Regions from separate parts of the Flavonifractor sp. An4 genome, predicted to be linked through region 1. Evidence: a T-box and tRNA genes for the amino acid it is inferred to sense, from the RefSeq annotation. Region 1 holds a T-box; the other holds one or more tRNA genes.
What was found. The T-box of region 1 lies ahead of B5F94_RS14910 (glycine--tRNA ligase). A T-box ahead of a tRNA ligase gene usually reads a tRNA of that ligase, here a tRNA-Gly.

Region 1 (4,608 bases):
CGGACAGGGCCTCCAGGGACAGGGCCAGGCCGGGCAGGATCATGCCGCCCCGGAAGAGGCCGCCCTTGTCCACCACCGACAGGGTGGTGGCGGTGCCCATGTCAAAGACGGCCACCGGGGGGGTATACCGGGCCAGAGCGGCCACGCAGTCCACCACCCGGTCCATGCCCAGGTTGGCGGTGTCGTACCCGCTGAGATCCAGACCGGTGTGGGTGGTTTTATCCACCACCAGGACAGGCTTTCCGGTGATGGCGTTCAGCCCCTCCCCTACCGGGCCGGTAAGGGCGGGCACTACCGAGGAGAGAACGGCCCCTTTGGCCTTTACTCCCTCCAGCAGCTCTTTGAGGGCGGCGGCCCAGTCCAGAGCGGGGTCACTGGGCAGCTTTTTTATAAAGGCCACCTGCTCCCCCCGCAGGCCGGCGATGGCAACGGTGGTGTTGCCAATGTCAACGGTGAGCAGCATCTCAGGCGGGTTGAACGGCAGCGGGAGCTTTCTCCAGCTTGAGAGCCCGCACCATGGGCACGCACACCGCGGGGGTGATGACGGCGGCCACAATGGCCTCAGGCACGCCGTTGGCGGCCACAATGCCCAGGATGAAGCCCAGCACCGCGTCGGCGGGGATGCCCTGGGCGGCGGCATAGGCCTCGGTGAAGATGACGCCGATGGAGCCCATGACCAGGGCGGTGTTGGTGAGCGCGCCCACAATACCGGCGATCACCATGCCAACCGTCTGGATACCGGCGTTGGACTTGCGGAAGAGGGTCTTAATGAGGGTGTACACCAGCCAGGGGGTGACGCCCACCAGGATACGGGGCACAAAGCAGATGAACAGGGCCCAGGGGCTGCCCCGGTCCAGGCCGGGCACGGGAATGAAGGGGGAAAACACAAAGGAGGAAAGACCGGGTACCAGCGTATTTTTGATCATGCTGGACAGACCGAACATTCCTCCCAGGAACGCGCCCTTCTTGGGCCCCAGCAGAATGGAACCGATGATGACCGGCACATGGAGAATGGTGGCCTTGATCACAGGCAGGTCGATAAGACCCAGGGGTGTAAAGGTGAGCAAAAAGATGATGCCGGTAAACATAGCCAGAATGGCCATACCCTGCACCTGCTTGCTCCGCTGAGACCGGGTGAGCGCTTTTTTCATATTCAATTACCTCCAGCTGCCGTTCCTCTTAAGAGGATACAGCGCATATTTTGGGTGACTGACCACCGATGGGCTGGGACCTGCCGTCTCCTGAGAGTACAGCGGTCCCCGACGGGGACAGCCGGAGCTATTATAGCGGTTTTATCCCCAAAATGCAATGGGAATGTGGAAAACTTACTTTGTGTCTGCTATAATTGAGGGACACATCACGGCGGCGGAAGGCCGTCCCTACAGATCATAAGGAGCTTCTTGCTATGCAGTTAAAAGGAAAAACCGTGCTGCTGGGGGTCACCGGCGGCATCGCCTGCTACAAATCCGCCAACCTGGCCTCCGCCCTGGTGAAGCAGGGGGCCAACGTCCAGGTGCTCATGACCAAAAATGCCACCGAGTTCATCGGTCCCCACACCTTTGAGTCCCTCACCGGCAACCGGGTGAGCGTGGACACCTTCGACCGCAACTATCAGTTCCAGGTGGAGCACATCGCTCTGGCCGACCAGGCCGATCTGGTGCTGGTGGCTCCCGCCACCGCCAACGTGCTGGCCAAGCTGGCCCACGGCCTGGCCGACGATATGCTCACCACCACTATTCTGGCCTGCAACTGCCCCAAGATTGCCGCCCCCGCCATGAACACCAAAATGTACGAGAACCCCGTCACCCAGGACAACCTGGACATTTTGAGAAAATACGGCTGGGAGATCGTGGAGCCCGCCAGCGGCCGTCTGGCCTGCGGGGCCGTGGGCAAGGGCAAAATGCCCGAGCCGGAGGATCTGCTGGAGACCGTCCTCCACGCCCTGAGCCACGAGAAGGATATGTCCGGCCTGAAGGTGCTGGTCACCGCCGGTCCCACCCGGGAGGCTCTGGACCCGGTGCGCTATCTCACCAACCACTCCACCGGCAAGATGGGCTACGCCATCGCCAAAGCCGCCGCCGCCCGGGGGGCCTCTGTTACCCTGGTGTCCGGGCCGGTGAACCTGAAAAAGCCCCCCTACATGGAGGTGGTGGACATTGTGTCCGCCCAGGATATGTTTGACGCGGTGACCAGCCGTGCCCCCGACCAGGATATCATCATCAAGGCTGCCGCCGTGGCCGACTACCGCCCCGCCACCGTGGCGGAGGACAAGATCAAAAAGAGCGGCAATGATTCCGACCTCTCCCTCCCCCTCTGCCGCACCGGCGACATTCTGGCCTGGCTGGGGGAACACCGGGCGCCCGGGCAGTTTCTGTGCGGCTTCTCCATGGAGACCCGTGACATGGTGGAGAACTCCAGAAAGAAGCTGGAGAAAAAGCACATCGACCTCATCGCCGCCAACAACCTGAAGCAGGCGGGTGCAGGCTTCGGGGTGGACACCAACGTGCTCACCCTCATCGCCGCCGACGGGGCCAAGGAACTGCCCCTCATGAGCAAGGAGGAGGCCGCCCACGCCCTGCTGGACGAAATTATGGAACGCCGGTGAGGATTCCCCCTTTTCTCCTTGACGGTAGGGGGAAAAAATGATAGAATAGCCCGCGATAAGGCAGTGATCGGGAAGAGTACCCCCATGTTTCCGCACCAGAGAGGAGCCGGACGGTGCAAGGCTTCGGCGGAGGTGGAGGGAAGGCGCCCGTGAGCCGCGGGGAGGCAATGCCCCGCCGGTCCCCCGCCGTTACCGGGAACGAAGAGCGTACCAGCCAGGTACGAATTCAGGTGGAACCACGGACATTTTGTTCGCCCTGAGCCGAAAAACGGCTCAGGGCGTTTTTTATGCTCTGAGCCAAGCATGAGCTTCCCCCCTGTGGGGGGAAGCTGGCAGCCGTAGGCTGACTGATGAGGGGTTCCCTCTATCCCGCGCCCCCTCATCCGGCCCTGCGGGCCACCTTCCCCCCTGAGGGGGGAAGGTAACCACAAACAAAAGGAGTTTGATTGTACCATGAAAAACACCGAAAAGACCATGGAGCAGATCGTCACCCTGTGTAAGGGCCGGGGCTTCATCTTCTCCGGCTCCGAGATCTACGGCGGCCTGGCCAACACCTGGGACTACGGCCCTCTGGGTGTGGAGCTGAAGAACAACGTCAAGAAGGCCTGGTGGAAGAAGTTCGTCCAGGAGAACCCCTATAACGTGGGTCTGGACGCCGCCATTCTCATGAACCCCCAGACCTGGGTGGCCTCCGGCCATCTGGGCGGCTTCTCCGATCCTCTGATGGACTGTAAGGAGTGTAAGGAGCGTTTCCGCGCCGACAAGCTCATCGAGGACTGGTGCGCTGAGAACAACGTGGAGCTGCCCAAGCCCATCGACGCCTTCTCCCAGGAGGAGATGAAGAACTTCATCGAGGAGCACAACATCCCCTGCCCCACCTGCGGCAAGCACAACTTCACCGACATCCGTCAGTTCAACCTGATGTTCAAGACCTTCCAGGGCGTCACCGAGGACGCCAAGAACACCGTGTACCTGCGGCCTGAGACCGCCCAGGGTATTTTTGTCAACTTCCAGAACATCCAGCGCACCACCCGCAAGAAGCTGCCCTTCGGCGTGTGCCAGGTGGGCAAGTCCTTCCGCAACGAGATCACCCCCGGCAACTTCACCTTCCGTACCCGTGAGTTCGAGCAGATGGAGCTGGAGTTCTTCTGCAAGCCGGGCACCGACATGGAGTGGTTCCAGTACTGGCGCTCCTTCTGCAAGGAGTGGCTGCTGAGCCTGGGTATGCAGGAGGAGAACCTGCGGCTGCGTGACCACAGCCCCGAAGAGCTGTGCTTCTACTCCAAGGGCACCACCGACTTCGAGTTCCTCTTCCCCTTCGGCTGGGGCGAGCTGTGGGGCGTGGCCGACCGTACCGACTACGACCTGACCCAGCACCAGAACGTCTCCGGCAAGGATATGACCTACTTCGACCAGGAGACCGGCGAGCACTATATCCCCTACGTGGTGGAGCCCTCCCTGGGCGCCGACCGTGTGACCCTGGCCTTCCTGGTGGATGCCTTCGATCAGGAAGTGGTTGGCCAGGACAAGAAGGGCAACGACGACATCCGCACCGTGCTGCGCCTCCACCCCGCTCTGGCCCCCTTCAAGTGTGCCGTGCTGCCCCTGAGCAAGAAGGAAGTGCTGGCCGGCCCCGCCCAGCAGCTGCGTGATGAGCTGGCCAAGGACTTCATGGTGGACTACGACGACGCCGGCTCCATCGGCAAGCGCTATCGCCGCCAGGACGAGATCGGCACCCCCTTCTGCATCACCCTGGACTTCCAGACCGTGGGCGACGAGAACACCCCCGCCGACAACTGCGTCACCATCCGTGAGCGCGACTCCATGGAGCAGGTGCGCATTCCCATGGACCAGGTCAGGGCTTATATTGCCGAGCGCGTGAAGTTCTAATTTCCATCAATGAACACATCCACCAGCGAAGCTGGTGGTTGTCACTATGCGGGCATAGCCCTCTGTTCCTCGCGGACGCGTGCAACGCGTAATACGGTCTGCCAGCTGCGTAA
Region 2 (4,545 bases), on a different contig from region 1:
CCACACCGCCGCCCTCACCCCCAAGACCACCCGCTCCACCCAGGGGGTCAACGTCATGACCCTCAAGCCCAAGTGGAAGGTGGAAAAGGCCGTGCCGCTGGCGGATACCACCATTGTCAACGCCGCCCGGTACCGGGCACGGTCCCTGCCGGTGGCGGGCGCCCTGCTCAAGGAGGAGGACCGGGGCGAGGAACAGATCAGCCTGCTGTGATTCTGGAAGAGAAATGAGGAATACCCGTTGAAACACACCCTCAGCTATTATGTGAAAAGCTATGCGGTCATTACCCTGGGCTCCCTGCTCTACGCCCTGGCGTACAACATTTTCTACGCCCCCAACCTGGTGGCCATGGGCGGCCTCACCGGCCTGGGCCAGGTGCTCAACGCCCTGATCCCCGTCCTGCCGGTGGGCACCACGGTGTTTGTGATGAATGTGCCCCTCTTCTTCCTGGGGTGGAAGTTCATCGGTGGGCACCTGCTGGTGTCCTCCCTGTACGCCATGACCTTCAGCTCCTTTGCCATCGACGTGATGGATATGATCTATCAGTTCCCGCCCATGGATACCATGCTGGCGGCCATCTTTGGTGGGGCCCTGCTGGGGGCCGGCATCGGTCTGGTGTTCGCCAAGGGGGCTACCACCGGCGGCACCGACCTGATCGCCCGGCTGCTCAAGCTGAAGTTTGCCTGGCTGCCCATGGGCACCCTGGTGCTTATCCCTGACTTTATTGTCATCGTGCTGGCCGCCATCGCCTTCGGCAAGGTGGAGAGCGCCCTGTACGGCATTGTGTCCCTCTATATCACCACCAAGGTGATGGACACCGTTCTGTACGGCCTGGACAGCTCCAAGGTGGCCTATATCATCAGCGACTCCTACCGGGAGATCGCCGACGCCATCATCGCCATGGACCGGGGAGCAACCCTCCTCCACGGCGAGGGAGTCTACTCCGGCAATGAGAAAAAGGTACTGATGGTGGCCTTCAAGCAGAAGGAGATCGTGCCCCTGAAGGAGAAGGTCAACGAGATTGATCCCCACTCCTTCCTCATTGTGTGCGACGCCCACGACGTACTGGGCGAGGGCTTCCGCACCTACAGCAAGGACGACATTTGATCCCAGCCCACAGAGAAAGGAAGGGTTTCCATGACGGATTTCACCAAGGTAAAAGCCAACCTGGAGAAGCGGGGCTACGCCGTGTCCTGCTTTGCCACGGCGGCGGAGGCCGCCGGCTATCTGGACGGCAAGCTGGACGGCAAGACCATCGGCATCGGCGGTTCGGTGACCGTCCGGGAGATGGGCCTTCTGGACCGGCTCAAGACCCACAACACCGTGGTCTCCCACTGGGAGGGCAGCCGCAAGGAGGATGCCGCCTTCACCCAGGTCTACCTGTGCTCGGTGAACGGCCTGGCGGAGACCGGCGAGATGGTGAACATCGACGGGGTGGGCAACCGCATTGCCTCCACCGTGTTCGGCCATGAGGAACTCTATCTGGTGGTGGGCCGCAACAAACTGGCCCCCGATTACGACGGCGCGGTATGGCGGGCCCGCAACGTGGCCTCCCCCAAAAACGCCATCCGCCTCCAGCGTAAGACCCCCTGCGCCGTCAAGGGGGACAAGTGCTACGACTGCAACAGCCCCGAGCGGCTGTGCCGGGGCATGACGGTGCTGTGGCAGGCATCCAACGGCATCGGACGTACCGAGGTGGTACTGATTGACGAGGACCTGGGCTTTTGAGGAAAGAAAGGGGGCGGGGCCTGTGAAAAAGTGCATACCGGCCCTGGCCCTGAGCCTGGCCCTGCTGCTGGGCGGGTGCTCCCTGTCGGGGCAGGCCTATACGGTGGTGGAGCCCCACGCCGAGCATCCTGTTCTGGGGGAAAATGAGTCTACCATCAAGGCCAGCACCTATTCCGAGCTGGTCAACGGCATACTGTTTTTTGTCTCCCAGGGGGTAGAAGAGGGCGTTATCCAGATCACCGACTATAACGGCGACGTGGAGGCCGACCTGAACCGGGCCTGCCTGGAGGTAGCCAAGGACGACCCCCTGGGGGCCTATGCGGTGGACTTCATCAAGAACGACTATACCACCATCATCACCACCTATGAGGCCACCATCACCATCTCTTACCGCCGTTCCCCCGAGCAGGTGGGCAGCCTGGTGAACATCACCGGTACCAGCGCCATCCGGGAGGAGGCGGTCCAGGCCCTGTCGGCCTTCAAGACCGAGCTGGCCCTGCGGGTGGGCTACTTCACCGGGGACGCCGCCGCGGTGGAGGAGCAGGTGCGGCAGGCCTACTACGACACCCCCGCCGCCGCGCTGGGGATGCCGGAGTGCTCGGTGGAGCTCTATCCCAAAACCGACGCCGGCACCCAGCGCATTGTGGAGATCCTGCTGGACTACCCGGAGGAGCCCACAGCCCTCCAGCGGAAGCGCCAGCAGCTCCAGGAGCAGTCGGCGGCCATCCTCACCCCCATCCAGCACCAGATCGCCAGCCGGCGGCTGGACCTGCTGATGGGGACGCTGCCCAACGTGGTGAAGGTGGACCTGGAGACCGGCGGTGCCACCGCCTGGGACGCGCTGGTGGGTCAGGGGGCCAATGATGAGGGACTGGCCTTAGCCTTCCAGCTGCTGTGCGACGGCCTGGGGCTGAAGGGTCAGATCATAGAGGGTACCCTGCAGGGTCAGCCCCACTTCTTCAACCAGGTGGACCGCAACGGACAGACCGTGTGGGTGGATCTGAGCCGCAGCACCGGCAAGACCTGGACGGCGGCCCAAATGGCTGAAATGGGCTATCAGTGGACAGACCAGGAGGCCTGAAAAGAAAAAATAAAAAAATCGAAAAATTCCCTTGACATTGGAAGCACGGATTGCTATAATAACATCCGTCGCTTGCAGGTGTAGCTCATCTGGTAGAGCGCCACCTTGCCAAGGTGGAGGTAGCGAGTTCGAGCCTCGTCACCTGCTCCAGAAAAAGAAAGAGACAGGACATATGTCCTGTCTCTTTCTTTTTCTGGATTCCGTGAGAATTTGAAATGCTCGGCGGAAATGAATTCCGCCTGCGCCGAGGTTTTGGCCCAAAGGCCAAAACGCTCGAACGGCGCAAAAGCGCCGCCGACCCGAAGGGCCGGTTTTGTGGATTCCATAACCACAACAAAAACGCAGGACATCCAAAGGATGTCCTGCGTTCTGTTTTTGATTACCCCAGGAAGAACCGGACCGCCACCGCCGCCACGGCGGTAAGCATCCCTGCCGACGCGATGAGATCGGCGGCCAGGGCCAGGTCCAGCCGGCGGCGGGGCCGGGCCTCCTCCTCCGGCGCGGGAATCTCCTCCGGGATCTCTTCTGCCGCAGACTCCCCTTCCAGGGCCCGGCGGCAGGCCTCAAAGTCCAGCACCTTTCCCTCCAGGCGGGCAGGCTTCCGCCGGGGCAGCACGGTATAGCACACCGTCTCCTGACCCACGCAGGCCTTTTGGTCCGACTCGTTTGCGTATCCTGTAATCCGTCTGGCGTCCAGATTCAGATAAATGGTCTCCATACCGTTTCCCTCCTGTTGTTCCGGCGTTTGATCCCAGTATACGGGATAAGGTGTCCTATAAAACGTACTTTTTAAGGACCCTTGTACTTTTCTGACGGCGCAGAGCGGCAAAAAGTTCCCGACGCAGGATTAGAACTTTTGTTCGTGCCCAGTATACAACATACGTTCGATTTTTGCAAGCACTTTTTTTGAGGGGAAATAGGAAACCGCCAGGTTCAGAAAAAGGGGTTATTTTCCTTGCAACCGGGCAAAAGATTTGATATACTGGCAAAGATCATGACATTGGGAAAGGATGACCCCGCTGTGGAGTATCAAAACGTTACCTTGATCGGAATGCCCGGCTCGGGCAAGAGCACCGTGGGGGTGCTGCTGGCCAAGACCCTGGGCTATCGCTTTGTGGATGCCGATCTGCTCATCCAGCAGCGGGAGGGCGCCCTGCTCCAGGACATCCTGGACCAGCGGGGTGTGGAGGCCTTTTTGGATGTGGAGGAGGCTGTCATCCGGGATCTGGACTGCACCCGCACCGTCATTGCCCCCGGCGGCAGCGCAATTTGCCGGGAGGAGGCTGCCCGCCACCTGAAGGAGCTGGGGCTGGTGGTGTATCTCCATGTGCCTCTGGAGGAGCTGGAGCGGCGCATCCGCAACATCACCACCCGGGGCATTGCCATGTCCCCCGGCCAGACCCTGGCCGACGTGTACGCCGCCCGGGAGCCTCTGTACCGCAAATACGCCGACCTGACGGTGGATGTGACGGGGGGAAACACCCTGGAGCAGACGGTGGCGGCAGTGGTGGCCCGGCTGGGCTGACCGCCCCTTGTATTTTTTTGAAATAATGATATACTATATTCCAGTAAACTATCATGTACGAAATGCCCGCCGGCTGGCCGGCGGGCTTCGTCGTGTTTTTTCTGCCTCCGCGCGGCAGTCTTATTTTTTGTGCCCCCGGCGCGGAAGGGGCATTTCTGAGGAAAGGAACGAACCGCATGACATTCCAGGAACTCGGCCTGAAAGCGCCCATCC

Region 2: it encodes a tRNA-Gly, which carries the amino acid that the T-box ahead of B5F94_RS14910 (glycine--tRNA ligase) is inferred to sense. The anticodon was not compared.

The regions. Positions count from the first base shown of each region.
Region 1 is NZ_NFIL01000059.1:15-4,622, reverse strand. Features, by position in the region: gene B5F94_RS14925 (type III pantothenate kinase) at 1-463, opposite strand, end outside; gene B5F94_RS14920 (ECF transporter S component) at 465-1,151, opposite strand; gene coaBC (bifunctional phosphopantothenoylcysteine decarboxylase/phosphopantothenate--cysteine ligase CoaBC) at 1,406-2,605, shown strand; T-box leader at 2,660-2,867, shown strand; gene B5F94_RS14910 (glycine--tRNA ligase) at 3,059-4,495, shown strand.
Region 2 is NZ_NFIL01000044.1:1,902-6,446, reverse strand. Features, by position in the region: gene B5F94_RS13805 (DNA gyrase/topoisomerase IV subunit A) at 1-211, shown strand, start outside; gene B5F94_RS13800 (YitT family protein) at 239-1,105, shown strand; gene B5F94_RS13795 (lactate utilization protein) at 1,136-1,726, shown strand; gene B5F94_RS13790 (hypothetical protein) at 1,749-2,807, shown strand; tRNA gene B5F94_RS13785 (tRNA-Gly) at 2,882-2,957, shown strand; gene B5F94_RS13780 (hypothetical protein) at 3,187-3,525, opposite strand; gene B5F94_RS13775 (shikimate kinase) at 3,859-4,332, shown strand; gene B5F94_RS13770 (DEAD/DEAH box helicase) at 4,509-4,545, shown strand, end outside.